Regions from separate parts of the Arthrobacter sp. 10N410 genome, predicted to be linked through region 2. Evidence: riboswitches for the same ligand, from Rfam matches in the RefSeq annotation. Region 2 holds a riboswitch; each other region holds the start of a gene.
What was found. Region 2 has a riboswitch for S-adenosylmethionine ahead of AC1DB8_RS04415 (aminotransferase class V-fold PLP-dependent enzyme). Riboswitches for the same ligand answer to the same signal wherever they lie in the genome.
Positions count from the first base shown of each region.

Region 1 (5,750 bases), on a different contig from region 2:
GCGACGGCCGTGACGGCGCAGGCGATGAGCAGGTAGATGGCCACCGGGACGGAGGACTTGTACTGGCTCAGCAGCGCGACGGCGATGATCGGGGCGAGCGAACCGGCCACGATCGAGGTCACCTGGTAGCCGAGCGAGACGCCGGAGTAGCGCATCCGGGTCGGGAACATCTCGGCCATGATGGCCGGCTGGCCGGCGTACATCAGGGCGTGGAACAGCAGTCCGATGATGACAGCGGCAAGGATCATGAAATCGTTGCCGGTATCCATCATCGGGAAGGCGAAGAAGCCCCAGGTGGCGCCCAGGACGGCACCGGCCATGTAGACGGGCTTGCGGCCGAAGCGGTCCGAGAGACGGCCGACCACCGGCACCGCGGAGAAGTGGATGAAGTGCGCCACGAGCAGGAGCAGCAGGATCCGGGCGGTGTCGGCGTGGACAACGGTCTTGAGGTAGGTGATCGAGAAGGTGACCACCAGGTAGTAGAGGATGTTCTCCGCGAAGCGCAGGCCCATGGCGGTGAAGACGCCGCGGGGGTAGCGGCGGAAGACCTCGGCGACGCCGTAGCCCTTGTTCTCCGTGACAACTTCCTTTTGTGCCTCGAGGAAGATCGGGGCGTCGCTGACCTTGGTGCGGATGTAGTAGCCGACGACGACGATCACGGCGGAGAGCCAGAACGCGACGCGCCAGCCCCAGCCAAGGAAGTCCGCGGAAGACAGCACGGAGGACAGGATGAACAGCACGGCAGTGGCGAGCAGGTTGCCCAGCGGGACGGCGGACTGCGGCCAGCTGGCCCAGAAGCCGCGGGACTTGCTGGGGCTGTGCTCGGCGACGAGGAGGACGGCGCCGCCCCATTCACCGCCGACGGCGAAGCCCTGGGCGAAGCGCAGGAAGACCAGCAGGGCCGGGGCCCAGTAGCCGATCTGCGCGAAGCCCGGGAGGCAGCCCATCAGGAAGGTCGATACGCCGACCAGGATGATGCTCAGCTGCAGCAGCTTCTTGCGGCCGAACTTGTCGCCGAAGTGGCCAAAGACGATGCCGCCGATCGGGCGGGCCACGAAGCCAACCGCATAGGTCAGGAACGCGGCGAGGATGCCGTCCAGTTCCGTTCCGGAATTGGGGAAAAACATCTTGCCAAAAACCAGGGTGGCGGCGGAGGCGTAGAGGAAGAACTCGTACCACTCCACTACCGTGCCGGCCATGGAGGCCGTTACTACCTTCTTCAGGCCGGACGTCTTGACGTCGGGCTCCTCTGCGCGCCTTGCGGCGGCGTTTTCCGTGCTCATGCGAACTCCTTCGGTGTCGTCGTCGACACCCTGTGGACCATTAGGTTGACTACGTGTGTGTGAGTTGGAACACACGGCGTCATTCTCCACGAGTATGGACTTCGATCGAGGCAAGCTCAACGACTAATCGCGCAGAGTGCGTCTGCAAAAATGCACACACGGCGGTGCCGGCTAGGCGAAGAAGTTGCCCCGGAGCTGCTCGCTGAGCTGGCCGATTTCGGTCAGGAAGCCGTCGTGGCCGATCGGGGCCTCGATGACGTGCACGGGGACCTCCCCCGGCAGGGCGTCGGCGAGCTCTCGGGATTGGGCGGGAAAGTACAGCCGGTCCGAGTCCACGGCCGCCACGAAGAACTCCGCGGTGGCCAGGGAGACGGCCTGCTCCAGGCTTCCCCGGCCGCGGCTCACGTCGTGGCTCATGAGCGCCTCGGTGATGGCGATGTAGCTGTTGGCGTCGAAGCGTCGCACCAGCTTGTTGCCCTGGTGGTCCAGGTAGCTCTCCACCTGGTAGCGCCCGCGGCCGGCCAGCGACCCGGCCTCCAGCGGGGCCTCGGCCGCCTGGGCGTTGCGTCCGAAGCGCCCGTCCAGCTCGGCTGCGGAACGGTAGGTGATGTGCGCGATCCGGCGCGCGAGGGCCAGTCCGGCGTGCGGTTCCGGGCCGCCGTAGTAGTCGCCGCCGTTGAAGTTGGGGTCCTGGCGGATTGCCAGGGTCTGGGCCTGGGCGAAGGCGATCTGTTCGGCGGTGCTGCTGGCGCCGACCGAAATCACGGCGCAGCGCTGCACCCGCGCCGGGTAGGTCACCGCCCACTCCAGCGCGCGCGCTCCCCCGAGCGAGCCGCCGAGCACGGCATACCAGCTGCTGATCCCCAGCGCGTCGGCGAGCCGGGCTTCCGCCGCGGTGCTGTCCCGGAGGGTGACCAGCGGGAAGCGCGAGCCCCAGGGCCGGCCGTCCGGGGCCGGCGTGGAGGGCCCGGTGGAGCCGTAGCAGCCGCCGAGGATGTTGATGGAGACCACGAAGTACTTGTCCGTGTCCACCGGGGCGCCGGGGCCTGCCAGTTCCTCCCACCAGCCCGGTTCCTCGCCGGCGCCGCGGGTCACGTGGGTGTCGCCGGTCAGGGCGTGCTCGATCAGCACCGCATTGGAGGCATCGGCGTTCAGCGTCCCCCAGGTCTCGTAGGCGAGGGTGACCTCAGGCAGGGTGGCACCGGATTCAAGGGCCAGGGAACCGATCGGGAGGTACTGCACCGTCCCGTCGGAACCAGCGCCGTCGGAACCAGCGCCGTCGGGAACAGTGGAGGGTTTGCTTTCGGGTACACCCGTGCGGGTGACGGCAATCGTCATGTGAGGACCTAACTTCGCGCTTGCCCGCCGTCAGCTGACCGGCAGGCCAGGTCTTCACCCGGGGCACCCCGCCGCAAATGGAGGGTTGCCGGCCAGCAAGCCGGGGCTGTCACTGGCACTCATGACCTGCGTCGATTCTACGAAACACGGCCGCGCAAGCGCGAAGATTGTGACGGCTGTGTGACAGCCGGACCCGTCAACACCGCAGTTTCCCCACCTTTGACAGACGCGCCCGGCGGGTCGCCCCGAAGTGTCGGCGATTCCCGGGGCCATCCCCGCAAAGGTGGGGAAAGTCGGCGTGCTGCGTGACCTCAGGCGTTCTTGGCCGCCCGGAAGCCGGCATCGAGGTCCGCGATGATGTCGTCGATGTGCTCGAGGCCCACCGAGAGCCGGACCAGGCCGGGATTGACGCCGGCGACCGCCTGCTGCTCCGGCGAGAGCTGGCTGTGCGTGGTCGACGCCGGGTGGATGACCAGCGAGCGCACGTCACCGATGTTCGCCACATGGGAGTGCAGTTCGAGGGCGTCGACGAAGCGTTTGCCGGCCTCCGCTCCCCCTGCGAGGTTGAACGCGACGACGGCGCCGGTCCCCTTCGGGCCGTACTTCCGGCCGCGCTCGTACCAGGGGCTGGACGGCAGCCCGGCGTAGGCGACGGATTCGACGTCGTCCCTGGCTTCCAGCCATTCGGCCACCCGCAGGGCGTTGGCGACGTGCCGTTCCACCCGCAGGCTCAGCGTCTCGATCCCCTGGGCGATGAGGAAGGCGTTGAACGGCGAGACGGCCGAACCGAGGTCGCGCAGCAGCTGGACCCGGGCCTTGAGGATGAAGGACAGGTTCGCTCCCAGCGCCCCGTCCGCCCCGAGGTCGCGGGCATAGACCAGGCCGTTGTACGTGGGATCCGGGGTGTTGAAGCCGGGGAAGCGCTCCGGGTCCTTGCCGAAGTCAAAGTTGCCGGAGTCGACGATCACGCCGGCAATCGCGGCACCGTGTCCGCCGAGATACTTGGTGGCCGAATGCACCACGATGTCGGCGCCCCACTCGATCGGGCGGATCAGGTAGGGGGTGGAGAGGGTGTTGTCCACGATCAGCGGCACCCCGGCCCGGTGGGCGACGTCTGCGACGCCTTCGATGTCCAGCACGTCCTGGCGGGGGTTGGAGACCACCTCGCCGAAGAACAGCTTGGTGTTCGGCTGCACGGCATCGCGCCACTGCTCAAGGTTGTCCGGGTCCTCCACGAACGTCACGGAGATACCGAACTTCTTCAGCGTGTGGGCCAGCAGGTTGTAGGTCCCGCCATAGAGGCTGGGGCTGGCGACGACGTGGTCTCCTGCCTCGGCGATGTTGAGGATCGCGAAGGTTTCGGCGGCCTGGCCGGAACTGAGCAGGAGCGCCCCAAGGCCGCCCTCCAGGCTCGCGACCCGCTGTTCCACCGCGTCCTGGGTGGGGTTGCCGATCCGGGTGTAGATGGGGGCGAGCTCGGCGAGCGCGAACCGGTTGGCGGCGCTCTCTGCACTGGGGAAGACGAACGACGTCGTCTGGTAGATCGGCAGCGACCGCGCGCCGGTGGCGGAGTCCGGCTCCTGGCCGGCGTGGATCTGGCGGGTTTCAAAGGACCAGGCGTTGGACATCGGAGAGCTCCCTAATGACTGGGCACAGGCCGCCCCTGGCCTCTGGGGCCGGAACGGCTCTGGCGCCGCGCTTGCCTGCCGGCGGACGCCGGCGGGCCAGGTCTTCACCCGGGGCACCCCACCGCGCAAGGAGGGTTGCCGGCCAGCAAGCCGGGGCTCGATGCTGGCGCTCATGACCTGGCTTCAGTCTACGAACGCGCCATTACGCCTGGATAGCTTTGTGACGAAAATGAAGAACGGCCCCACCGCCGCCCGGCGCACGCCCGGGAGCCGGAAAGTGCCGTGGTTCTGGCCGGGCAAATCCGCGCGGTGAGCTCCGGAAAATGACATCCCATCACGGTAAGGGCAGCCTAAGCTGAGAGCTCCATCACAAAGTGCCAAGATGAGGGCATGCGCATGGATCACGTCTCTTACGCCTGTGAACAAGATGGCCTGGCTGCCACCACCGAACGTATTGCGACCGCCCTCGGGGTCGAAGCCGTCAAGGGCGGAATACACCCCCGGTTCGGGACCCGCAACATGATTATCCCGCTTGCCGGGCACAAGTACCTCGAGGTCGTGGAGGTCCTGGACCACCCGGCCTCCGACAAGGCGCCGTTCGGGCAGGCAGTCCGCGCCCGCTCGGCCGCCGGCGGTGGCTGGATGGGCTGGTGCGTCGAGGTTGACGACCTGGCACCGTTTGAGGAGCGGCTGGGCCGCTCCGCCGTCAACGGCAACCGCAAGTTCCCCGACGGCCGCGAACTGGTCTGGAAGCAGATCGGCATCCTGGGCCTGATCGCGGATCCGCAGGTCCCCTACATGTTGAAGTGGGAAGGCGACCCCGCCCTGCACCCGTCCAACGCCTATGAGAGCAATGTGAAGATGTCTGCCCTCACGATCGCGGGCTCGGCCGAGCGGGTCACCGAGTGGCTGGGTGAACCGGTCGAGAAGCCGCTGGAGGACGTGGACGTGAACTGGCTGGCCCCTCACGGGACGCCGGGAATCCTGTCCGTCACCTTCGAAACCGATTCCGGAGCCGTCACGATCTGACGCTTCCTGCCCGAAAAACTTCGGCCGCCAGCAGCGGGTGCCAATGATGCCACCCACCGCTGGCGGCCGAAACACTTTAACCCGTTGCCGTCGGCGGGCCCTTGGGGCGACGCGGGTGTGTGGGCTCAGCCCAGGCCGATTGACTTGCCGAAGAGGCTGAATCCGACGAAGGCCACGATGTCCAGCAGCGCATGCGCAATCACCAGCGGCATCACCCGGCGCGTCTTCGTGTAGATCAGCGCGAAGATGACGCCCATGATGGCGTTGCCGATGAAGGGCCCGAAGCCCTGGTAGAGGTGGTAGCTGCCGCGCAGCATCGAACTGGCGAAGATCGCCAGCGGCATGCCCCAGCCGAACTTGCCGAGCCGGTCCAGCAGGTAGCCCACCACGATCACCTCCTCCACGATCCCGTGCCGGATCGCGGAGAGGATGAGGACCGGCACCGTCCACCAGTAGGAGTCCAGTGCGCTGG
Region 1 is NZ_JBFTIP010000009.1:20,645-26,394, reverse strand. Features, by position in the region: gene AC1DB8_RS15470 (MFS transporter) at 1-1,283, opposite strand, end outside; gene metX (homoserine O-acetyltransferase MetX) at 1,455-2,621, opposite strand; SAM riboswitch class IV at 2,633-2,748, opposite strand; gene AC1DB8_RS15460 (bifunctional o-acetylhomoserine/o-acetylserine sulfhydrylase) at 2,933-4,249, opposite strand; SAM riboswitch class IV at 4,312-4,427, opposite strand; gene AC1DB8_RS15455 (VOC family protein) at 4,640-5,278, shown strand; gene AC1DB8_RS15450 (CPBP family intramembrane glutamic endopeptidase) at 5,404-5,750, opposite strand, start outside.
Region 1: it holds a riboswitch for S-adenosylmethionine, as region 2 does, so the genes downstream of both, metX (homoserine O-acetyltransferase MetX) here and AC1DB8_RS04415 (aminotransferase class V-fold PLP-dependent enzyme) in region 2, are expected to answer to the same signal.

Region 2 (5,750 bases):
CGCTACACCGCCGTCGTCGGCGAGGGCACCGCCGACGAACGCAAGATCATCGCGGCGCGGGCCAGGGAGCTGCGCCGCAACCCCGTAGTTGCCGGGGACTTCGTCTCGCTCGTCGGGGACGTCAGCGGCGAACCCGACACCCTGGCCCGGCTGGTCAAGATCCAGGACCGCAGGACGCTGTTGCGCCGCAGCGCGGACGACACGGACCCGATCGAACGCGCCGTCGTCGCCAACGCCGACCAGCTCGTCGTTGTCGTGGCCGCAGCCAACCCGGAACCCCGCACCGGCTTCATCGACCGCGCTCTGGTGGCCGCCTACGACGCCGGCATCGAACCGCTGCTGCTCGTCACCAAGGCCGACGTCAAGGACCCCGCCGAGCTGCTGGCCAACTACCAGCACCTGGATTTCCCGGTGATCATCTCCAAAACCGCGGATTCGGCCGCCTCCGGCATCGACGCCCGCTCCGATGACGGCCTGTCCGCCCGGCTGGACAAGGCCGCCGTGTCGCAGCTGCGGGACTACCTCGACGGGAAGGTCACCGTCATGCTGGGCCACTCCGGCGTCGGCAAATCCACCATGGTGAACGCACTCACCGGCGCCGAACGGGCCACCGGCGGCGTCAACGCGGTCACCGGCCGCGGCCGCCACACCTCCTCCTCCGCGCTGGCGCTGAAGGTCAGCGATGCGCCTGCGGGCAGCTGGATCATCGACACCCCGGGCATCCGCTCCTTCGGCCTGGCCCATGTGGACCCGGACAGGATCCTGCGTTCCTTCCCGGACCTGGCGCCCGGCACCGATGACTGCGAGCGGGGCTGCAAGCACGACGCCACCGCCGTCAATTGCGGCGTGGACGCCTGGGTGCAGGGCGGCCACGCGGGCCCGTCCGGCCCGGCCCGGCTCGCGTCGCTGCGCCGGCTGCTGGGCACCGATCCGCGGCTGGAAGCGCAGGACACCAAGGAACTCGGCAGCGTCTCATAGCCGCGTCTACTTGGCGGCAGCGACGTGGCCTCCCGGTCCGCGGCGCGTTTTGACGGTAGTTTGGAAGCATGAGCCAACCAGCTTCGAGCTACAACGATGACCTGCGCCTTGCCCATGTACTGGCAGATTCCGTAGATTCCCAGACCATGAGCCGCTTCAAGGCGCTCGACCTTCGGATCGAGACGAAGCCGGACCTGACCCCCGTCACCGACGCGGACAAGTCCGCCGAGGAAGCCATCCGCGGGCAGCTGTCCCGCTCCCGCCCGCGCGACGCCGTCCTGGGCGAGGAGTTCGGCAGCTCCGGCCACGGTTCGCGCCGCTGGATCATCGACCCGATCGACGGCACCAAGAATTTCGTCCGCGGCGTCCCGGTCTGGGCCACCCTGATCGCCCTCGTCGACGAAGGCGAACCCGTGGTGGGCGTCGTCAGCGCCCCCGCACTGGGCAAGCGCTGGTGGGCCGCAAAGGGCGCCGGCGCCTACATGGGCCGCTCACTGGCCGCCGCGACCCGGCTGCGGGTCTCCAACGTCTCCCGGCTCGCCGATGCGTCACTGTCCTATTCGAGCCTCGGCGGCTGGAAGCAGCGCGGCAACCTCGACGAGTTCCTCGGACTCACCGAGGAGGTCTGGCGTACCCGCGCCTACGGCGATTTCTGGTCCTACTGCCTCGTGGCCGAAGGCGCCGTCGACATCGCCTGCGAGCCCGAACTCAACCTCTACGACATGGCGGCGCTGGTCCCGATCGTGACGGAGGCCGGCGGCCGCTTCACCTCGCTCGAGGGAGAGGACGGCCCCTTCGGCGGCAACGCGCTGGCGACCAACTCGATCCTGCACTCCGAAGTCCTCAAGCGCCTCAACCCGGGCCTCGACGACCTGCTCTAGCCGGCCACGCCCGAGGCAGCCCGTAACACTACGCTTCATATTCCGCCCTCCCTTTTCCGTGCGACCGGCCATGTCCTAGGCTCGAAGCAGGTCACGAGTGCCAGCGCAAAACCCCGGTTTGCTGGCCGGCAACCCTCCATTCGCGGCGGGGTGCCCCGGGTGACGACCTGGCCGGTCCGGAGCGGACCCGGCAAGCGCGGATCCCCTGTGTGCGGGGTCCTTTTCGAGCGAGGTCCCATGACGACTGCCACCATCCCCACCCACACCACCAGCGCCGGCGGCCCGGAGTTCACCGACGCACGCTTCGACGCCGCCCGCCGGCCACTGTCCGCGGTTTCCGGCGCCGAAATCCTGGCCCCCCTGATCCAGGGCGGCCAGGTCCGGTACGCCAACCTGGACTACGGAGCCTCCGCCCCGGCGCTGTCCGTGGTGTCCGCCTACCTGAACGAGATCCTGCCGTACTACGCCAGCGTGCACCGCGGCGCCGGCTACGCCTCCCAACTGAGTACCTCGGTGTACGAAAACGCCCGGAACATCGTCCGCGGGTTCGTCGGCGGCCGTCCGGATGACTCCGTGATCTTCACCCGGAACACCACCGACGCACTGAACCTGCTGGCCGGCTGCCTGCCCGTCGACGACGGCCGACACACCGGCGAGGTGCTTTACCTCGACATCGAGCACCACGCCAACCTGCTGCCCTGGCAAAACGTCCCGCACCGCAGCGTCGTCGCGGCGCCCACCCTGGCCGGCACCGTGGAGCGGCTCCGGGCGGAACTCGCCCTCGGCGGAGTAAGCCTGCTCGCCGTGACCGGCGCGTCCAACGTCACCGGCGAAATCCTGCCGATCCGTGAGCTGGCCGCGCTGGCGCACGAATTCGGCGCCCGGATCGCCGTCGATGCGGCCCAGTTGGCCCCGCACCGCCGCATCAACATCGCCGCGGACGACGTCGACTACCTCGCCTTCTCCGGCCACAAGCTCTACGCCCCGTTCGGCGCCGGCGTGCTGGTGGGCCGGCCGGACTGGCTGGACGCCGGCACCCCGCACTTGGCTGGCGGCGGCGCAGTACGGGACGCACGACTCGACGCCGTCAGCTGGACCACCGGGCCGGCCCGCCACGAGGGCGGCTCCCCCAATGTCCTGGGCGCGGCCGCGCTGGCCCGCGCCAGCCAGGTTATCGAGGCGCTGGACGAGCAGCAGTGGCACGCCCACGAGGACGCCATCCGTTCCTTCCTGGTCGAGGGGCTGGAGCGGATCGACGGCGTAACGGTCCACCACATCTTCGAGGACACCGGCCGGGAAGGCGGCCCCGGGACGATCGGCGTGGTCAACTTCTCGGTCGCCGGTTACGACGCAGGCCTGGTCGCCGCATACCTGTCCGCGGAGCACGGCATAGGCCTGCGCGACGGCCGGTTCTGCGCCCACCCGCTGCTAAAACGGCTCGGCCTGCCCGCCGGTTCGCTCCGGGCCAGCTTCGGCCTCGGCTCACGGCTCAACGACGCGCAGCGGCTGCTCGCCGGGCTCCAGGAGCTGCGGCGGAACGGCCTGGGCTGGGACTACGTCGTGGACGCCGGACGCTGGGTGCCGGCCAACGACACGCGCAGCTATCCGCACTGGGCGCCGAACACGCCTGGCACCGCTGGCGCAGCCCCCTGCTCCGTCGACTGACCGGCAGCGCAGCCCGGGCCGCGTGCGGTAAATTCGACAGGTACGCACCAGAGCTGCCGAAGGAGATCGCACGTGGCACGCGGCGGCCCCAAACTGCACCACCCCGGACTGCAGGGTGGCCCAAAACTGCAGCACCAGCGGCGGCGGGAGCTCGGGCAGAGCTTCCAGGACGGCGGCGAGCACTACGACCGGGTCCGGCCCGGCTATCCGGCGGATTCGGCCGATTGGCTGATCCCGGCCGGGGCCCACGACGCCGCCGACCTGGGCGCCGGGACCGGTAAGTTCACGGCGCTCCTGGTCCAACGGGGGCTCAGGACCGTGGCCGTCGATCCGTCCCCGGACATGCTCGACCAGCTGCGCCGCGCCCTCCCGGAAGTCGCCGCCGTCGAGGGTACCGCCGAACACACCGGGCTGGCTTCGGGGGCCTTCGACCTGGTCACGGTGGCCCAGGCCTGGCACTGGTGCGATCCCCTGCTGGCCAGTACCGAGGCGGCTCGGATCCTGCGGCCGCACGGCGTTCTCGGCCTGATCTGGAACCAGCTCGACACCTCGGTCCCCTGGGTGCACAGGCTGTCCCGGATCATGCATGCGGGGGACGTCCACAAGCCCCACTTCACGCCGCCGCTGGGACCGGAATTCATCGGGCTGGAGAGTCATCTCACCCGCTGGGAGGATCCAGTAACCACGCAGGACGTCATGGAACTGACCAAATCCCGCAGCTACTACCTGCGGGCAGGCGAGAGCACCAGGGCCAAGGTGCTCGCTAACCTCGACTGGTACCTGCACGAGCACCTAGGACACACTGCCGGGCAGCTCCTGCCGCTTCCCTACCTGACGCAAAGCTGGCGTGCCGTCAAAGCCTGAGGTTCCCGCATTGCACTGACCACGCCGCGGCGCCTATTATTTCGGTGTGCCTAACTTATATTTGTAGGCACTCAGGAACTTCTTGGGAGCCCGCAGTGCTGGACGTAGCCGGACACGAACCCCTGCCCGCGGGGAAACCGCCTGCCCGCAGGATCAGGGGTAGCCGCCGGGCTTTGCTGGGCCTGCTCGGCCCGGCGTTCGTGGCTGCCATCGCCTATGTGGACCCCGGCAACGTCGCCGCCAACCTGACGGCCGGGGCACAGTACGGTTATCTGCTCGTCTGGGTCCTCGTCGCCGCCAACGTCATGGCGGTGCTGGTCCAGTACCAGTCCGCCAAGCTCGGCATCGTCACCGGCAAGAGCCTCCCGGAGATCCTCGGCGAGCGGCTCCGGCCGGCCTGGCGCCGCGCCTTCTGGGTCCAGGCCGAGATTGTGGCCGCAGCCACCGACCTCGCCGAGGTGGTGGGCGGCGCGGTGGCCTTGTACCTGCTCTTCGGCCTTCCGCTCCCCCTCGGCGCCGTCATTGTGGGCGGCATTTCGATGGCCCTGCTCGCCGTGCAGAGCCGCAACCAGCAGCGCCCCTTCGAGTTCGTCATCATGTTCCTGCTGGGCATCATCACCGTCGGGTTCCTGGCCGGACTGTTCATCAGCCCGCCGGATCCGGGCGGGTTCGTGGCCGGGCTTGTGCCTGGCTTCCAGGGCCCGGACACGGTGCTGCTGGCCGCGAGCATGCTCGGTGCCACGGTGATGCCGCACGCCATCTACGTCCACTCGGCGCTCTCCCGGGACCGGCACCGCCCGGATCCGCATCTGCATGTCCCGCCGCACGCCATTGCCCGGCTGATCAAAGCCACGCGCTGGGACGTCGTCGCGGCGCTGGCCGTCGCCGGCATCGTCAACATCGGAATGCTGCTGCTGGCCGCGTCCACGCTGGGCGGTGAAGACGGCACGGACACGATCGAGGGTGCCCACGCCGCCATCACAGCCAACCTCGGCCCGGTGGTCGGCGTGGTCTTCGCCGTCGGCCTGCTTGCCTCCGGCCTGGCCTCCACCTCGGTGGGCTGCTACGCCGGCGGAACCATCATGCAGGGCCTGCTCAAGATCCGCATTCCGCTGATGACGCGACGGGTGCTGACCCTGGTCCCCGCCGTCGTCCTGCTGGCCGTCGGCTTCGACCCCACCTGGGGGCTGGTGCTCAGCCAGGTTGTGCTCAGCTTCGGGATTCCGTTCGTGCTGGTCCCGCTCGTGGTGCTGACCAGCAGCAAGCCGCTGATGGGCCGGTTCGCGGACGGCATGACCCTGCGGGTGGCCGCCGTCGTCAGCGTGATCCTGGTAGTGGCGCTGAACCTGGTCCTGCTGTGGC
Region 2 is NZ_JBFTIP010000001.1:933,550-939,299, reverse strand. Features, by position in the region: gene rsgA (ribosome small subunit-dependent GTPase A) at 1-978, shown strand, start outside; gene hisN (histidinol-phosphatase) at 1,047-1,859, shown strand; SAM riboswitch class IV at 1,949-2,062, shown strand; gene AC1DB8_RS04415 (aminotransferase class V-fold PLP-dependent enzyme) at 2,097-3,524, shown strand; gene AC1DB8_RS04410 (class I SAM-dependent methyltransferase) at 3,597-4,388, shown strand; gene AC1DB8_RS04405 (Nramp family divalent metal transporter) at 4,484-5,750, shown strand, end outside.

Region 3 (5,750 bases), 890 kb from region 2:
CGGCACCGTTCGCGAGCTACCTGCGCCTGGCCGGCCTCACCGTCGCCAGCACCTCCCCGGAGCGCTTCCTGCGGATCGCCGCCGACGGCGCGATGCGCGCCGAGCCGATCAAGGGCACCCGGCGCCGGGCTTCCGACGCCGCCCGCGACGAGCTGCTGCGCCGCGAGCTGGAAACTTCACCCAAGGACCGGGCCGAGAACATCATGATCGTGGACCTGCTCCGCAACGACCTGAGCCACTTCGCGGTGCCCGGTTCCGTATCGGTCAGCAGGCTGTGCGCGATCGAAAGCTACGCCACCGTCCACCAGATGGTCAGCACCATCGATGCGCGTCTCCGGCCGGGCATGCCGCGGGCCGAGGCCGTGGCGGCCTGCTTCCCGGCCGGCTCCATGACCGGTGCCCCCAAGGTCAGCACCATGGCCATCCTGGACCGGCTTGAGGCGGCACCGCGGGGCGTCTATTCCGGGGCGATCGGCTACTTCTCGCTCAGCGGGGCCACCGACCTCGCGGTGGCGATCCGGACCCTGGTGGTGGCGGCGGGCGCGGACCGGGGAACCACACTCAGCCTCGGCGTCGGCGGCGCCATCACCGCGGATTCCTCACCCCAGGAGGAGTACGAGGAGATCCGGACCAAGGCCTTCGGCGTGCTCTCGGCGCTCGGCGCGGAGTTCCCGGCGGGCTAGTCCACGCGTGAGCCGGCCTGGCTACTGCAGGGTCGACGTGAGCCGGGCGACGTTGTCCACGTACTTGACCCCCATGGGCCGCTTCATCCAGTCCTCGAGCGTCAACTCCCTCGAAATGCCGCGGTACGTGTCCTCGACGGCGCTGATCCGCTGCACGATGTCCTCGCCCAGGAGCATCACCGAGACCTCGAGGTTCAGCGAGAAGGAGCGCATATCCATGTTGCTCGAACCCAGCACGGCAACCTCGTTGTCGATCGTGAAGTGCTTGGCGTGCAGCACGAACGGGGCCTTGTAGAGGTAAATCCGCACCCCGGCCTCCAGCAGCGCCTCGTAGTAGGACTGCTGGGCGTGGTGGACCAGGAACTGGTCGCCCTTTTCCGAGACGAAGAGTTCGACGTCGACGCCGCGCTGCGCCGCCGTCGTCACCGCGTAGAGCAGCGAGTCGTCCGGGACGAAGTACGGGCTGCAAATGGAGATCGTGCGCTGCGCCGAGTAGATCAGCGTGTTGAACAGGCGCAGGTTGTTTTCGGTGATGAAGCCGGGACCGCTGGGCACCACCTGGGCGGTGATGTTGCCGGCGTGCAGTTCGGGCCGGTGGGCGAGCTGGTGCTCCAGGGATTCGTCGGTCTCACTGAGCCAGTCGGTGGCGAAGACCACGTTGAGGGTGGTGACGATCGGCCCGCGCAGGCAGGCCATCAGCTCGACCCATTCCCGGCCGATCTTGCGGTGCCGCGGGTTGTTGTAGGACGGTTCGATCAGGTTCTGCGACCCGGTGAAGGCGACCTCGCCGTCGATCACCATGATCTTGCGGTGGTTGCGCAGGTCCGGGCGGCGCCACTGGCCGTGCACGGGCCGCAGCGGCAGCATGGGCCGCCAGCGGATCTTGCTGGCCTTGAGCCGGGCGATGAGCTTGCTGTACCCCTTAATCCGCAGGGTGCCCAAGTGGTCGAACAGGAGGCGGACTTCGACGCCGCGCTCGGCGGCCTCTTCCATCGCCGTCAGCAGGTCATCCGTGATGTGGTCCGAGCTGAGGATGTAGAACTCGGCGTTGATAAAGGACTCGGCTTCGCGCACCGCCGCCGCCATCGCCTTAATCGAATCCGGGTAGCCGGGCAGGAGCTCCACGTGGTTGCCGTCCACCATGGGCAGGGAACCGAGCGTCTTGTTCAGCTCCGCTGCGGAGGACACCCATTCCGGGCCCTCGTACTTGCTTTCCACCATGGCCAGTTCCGACGTGCCGGCCCGCACCCGGGTGTTCACCGCGTCCTGCTGCGCCCGGCGCTTGCGGGAGAGCCGGAAGTTGCCGAAGAGCAGGAAGAGGACCACGCCCACGGCCGGAACGAAAAAGATGATCAGGAGCCAAGCCATGGCCGTGGTGGGGCGGCGGTTGCCCGGGATGATGCCGAGGGCAACGACCCGGATACCGAGGTCGATGACGGTCAGGATCAGGATCACCCAGGACGGAAGTGACCCCGCCAGCGAAAATGGCCACAGCACAGGCAAACCCCTCAAGCTCCAGACCCGCGGAACAGTTCCGGAACGGGCAACCCGCACAGCTTATCCCGACCCGGGCCGCACTAAGCTGAAGGCATGACTACCCCCGCCTCTGTTCCGGCCCGCGCGACAGTGCTGGTGTTCCTCGATCCCGCGTTTGAGAAGGGCCGCGTCGCCGACTCGTCCAAGCCGCAGCTGATGGCCACCGACCAGGGTGCCACCCGCGGCGACGGCGTTTTCGAGTCGCTGCTGGTGGTGGGGGGACGCCCGCGCAAGCTGCAGGCCCACCTGACCCGGCTGGCCGGCTCGGCGCGCGCGCTGGAGTTGGACATCCCGGCGGAGGACGCCTGGCGGCGCGCGATCGAGACCGCGGTCAGCGAATACCGCGGCCGGGCCGCCACGGCGGTCGGAGCCGCCGGCGACGGGGCCGGCGGAGCGGACGAGGTCGTGGTGAAGCTGCTCGCCAGCCGCGGCGTGGAGGGCGCGGCCACGCCGACGTGCTGGGTGCAGGCCTCGCCGCCGCCGGAAGCCGGCCGCCGGCAGCGCGAGACCGGCATCGACGTCATCCTGCTGGACCGCGGCTACGACAGCGAGGTGGGCGAACGCGCCCCGTGGCTGCTGCTGGGCGCCAAGACCCTGTCCTACGCGGTCAACATGGCGGCGCTCCGGTACGCCCACCACCAGGGCGCGGACGACGTCATCTTCACCTCCGCCGACGGCCGGGTCCTGGAGGGCCCGACGTCGACCGTGCTGCTGGCGCACCTGGAGACCAGCGACGACGGCGCGGGCGGCGTCCGCACCGTGCGCCGGCTGATCACCCCGCAGCTGGACAGCGGAATCCTCCCGGGCACCTCGCAGGGCGCCCTGTTCACCGCGGCCAAGGCCGCCGGGTGGGAGCTCGGCTACGGCCCGCTGGTACCTGCCGATCTGTACGACGCCGACGCCGTCTGGCTCATCTCAAGCATCCGGCTCCTCGCCCCGGTGAACCACATCGACGGCAAGGAGATCGGCACCCCCGAACTGCGGCGGCAGCTCACGGCCGAGCTCAACGAACTGTTCGCCACGATCGAGTAGGAGCCGGCCGGTCCCGGGTGATGCTGCTCCGCCCCCGGAAAGGTGCCATGCCAGCGTCCGCGTGACTTAACATGACGACGCCGCCGGTGCCGCCGGCGTCGTAAGTGCTACGTTTTTGGGGAGTAATGAGACCCGGCGCCAAGCCCTGACTGGCCGGTCGGCAACCCTCCCTTTCGCGGCGGGGTGCCTCAGGTGAATACTCGGCATATCGACCATTCGAGCTGCAAGCGTGAAAGTAAGGAGATCCGTCGTGCCCGACGCATCCGCACCCGCTGTGCCCGCCACAGCCCCCGCCCAATCCCCCGCCGCACCCGGACCCGCCGAGGAAAGACTGGCGTACCGGCTGTTCACCGGGCCCGATGACCGCAGCTTCTGCGAGCGCGTTTCGGCCGCCCTGGCCGAGGGCTACGTCCTGCACGGCAGCCCCTCCGCCACCTTCAACGGCAGCACCGTGATCGTGGCCCAGGCCGTCGTGCTGCCGGCCGCGATCGCGAGCGCCGACGCCGCCGTCGCCAACGCGGTGGATGAGCTCGACGGCGCCGAGTTCACCGGCGAGGGCCACGCATGAGTTACGCCGGAGACCTGAGCCCGCAGGAAGCCTGGGCCAAGGTCGGGGCGGGCGCCATCCTGGTGGACGTCCGCACCGAGGCGGAATGGTCGCAGATCGGCGTCCCGGTCACCGGGGCCGGCACCGAAGACCGGCAGGATCCGCTGTTCGTCCAGTGGACCCTGGCCGGCGGAGCCCCCAACCCGCACTTCCTGGAGCAACTGCAGCGGCAACTCCAGCGGCAACTGCGGCAGCACGCGCCTGGCGCCACGGCGGCCGAGCTCATCTTCCTGTGCCGTTCCGGCGCCCGCTCGGTCGCCGCCGCGAACGCCGCCACGGCGGCCGGCTTCACCGCCTACAACGTCCTCGAGGGCTTCGAAGGCGAACCGGGCCCGACCGGCGCCCGGACCGTGAACGGCTGGAAGAACCACGGCCTGCCGACCAACCTGGAAAGCACTAAGTGAGCTTCAATCCCGATGCCCAGGGCTGGAGCCCGGACACCCAGGCCGTCCGCGGCGGACTCGACCGCACCGGGTTCCAGGAAACCACCGAACCGATCTTCCTGAACTCGGGCTTCGTCTACGAATCCGCCGCCGCGGCTGAGCGCGCCTTCACCGGCGAGGACGAACGGTTTGTCTATTCCCGCTACGGCAACCCCTCGGTGGCCACCTTCCAGGAACGCCTCCGGCTGTTGGAGGGAACCGAGGCGTGCTTTGCGACGGCGTCGGGCATGTCTGCGGTGTTCACCGCTCTCGGGGCATTGCTGGGGGCCGGCGACCGCGTGGTCGCCGCCCGCTCGCTCTTCGGATCCTGCTTCGTCATCCTCAATGAGATCCTGCCGCGCTGGGGCGTGGAGACAGTCTTCGTGGACGGCCCGGACCTCGAGCAGTGGCGGTCGGCGCTGGCCGTGCCGACGACGGCCGTGTTCTTCGAATCTCCCTCGAACCCCATGCAGGAAATTGTGGACATCGCCGCCGTGAGCGAACTGGCGCACGCCGCCGGTGCGACCGTGGTGGTGGACAACGTCTTCGCCACTCCCCTGCTGCAGCGGTGCGGGGAGCTGGGCGCGGACGTGGTCGTGTACTCCGGCACCAAGCACATCGATGGCCAGGGCCGGGTGCTCGGCGGCGCGATCCTGGGCACCCGGGAATTCATCGAGGGCCCGGTCAAGCAGCTCATGCGCCACACCGGCCCGGCATTGTCCGCCTTCAACGCCTGGGTGCTGAGTAAGGGACTGGAGACGATGGCCCTGCGGGTGAACCACTCGTCCGCCTCGGCGCTTCGGCTGGCCGAATGGCTGGAGGCCCAGCCCGCGGTCAGCTGGGTTAAGTACCCGCTGCTGCCGTCCCACCCGCAGTACGAGCTGGCCGCCAGGCAGATGAAAGCCGGCGGCACGGTGTTGACTCTGGAGCTTTCGCCCTCGCCCGGCCGCTCCGCCAAGGAAGCCGCGTTCGCGCTGCTGGACGCGTTGCGGATCATCGATATTTCCAACAACCTCGGTGATTCAAAGTCCCTGATCACGCATCCGGCCACCACCACGCACCGCGCCATGGGCCCGGAGGGGCGCGCGGCTATCGGGCTGAGCGACGGCGTCGTGCGGCTCTCGGTGGGGCTGGAAGACGTCGAGGACCTGATCCGCGACCTCGGGCAGGCGCTCAAGCAGGTCTAGCCCCGGCGCACCCGCGAAAGCACGGGGGCCGGTTCTGACATTCCCTCGGCGTCCGCACCGTGCATCGTGACCCGCACGGCATGGGCGACGACGGCGGCCAGGCCGGCGTCGTCGGAGGGGGTGTCCAGCCCCGGAGCGCAGAGCGCCTGGCGCTGCAACTGCGAGCCCGTGCCGTGCGCCAGGACGCGGTCCACGCCGCGGCGCACCAGGTCCAGCTCCCCTTGCTCCGCTAGGACGGGGGCCACGAAGTCGACCAGGGCGTGCGCCACCTCGCCGGCGGGAG
Region 3 is NZ_JBFTIP010000001.1:47,171-52,920, reverse strand. Features, by position in the region: gene pabB (aminodeoxychorismate synthase component I) at 1-683, shown strand, start outside; gene cls (cardiolipin synthase) at 705-2,180, opposite strand; gene AC1DB8_RS00225 (aminodeoxychorismate lyase) at 2,274-3,251, shown strand; SAM riboswitch class IV at 3,373-3,487, shown strand; gene AC1DB8_RS00220 (DUF1737 domain-containing protein) at 3,502-3,819, shown strand; gene AC1DB8_RS00215 (rhodanese-like domain-containing protein) at 3,816-4,262, shown strand; gene AC1DB8_RS00210 (O-succinylhomoserine sulfhydrylase) at 4,259-5,467, shown strand; gene AC1DB8_RS00205 (glutamate--cysteine ligase 2) at 5,464-5,750, opposite strand, start outside.
Region 3: it holds a riboswitch for S-adenosylmethionine, as region 2 does, so the genes downstream of both, AC1DB8_RS00220 (DUF1737 domain-containing protein) here and AC1DB8_RS04415 (aminotransferase class V-fold PLP-dependent enzyme) in region 2, are expected to answer to the same signal.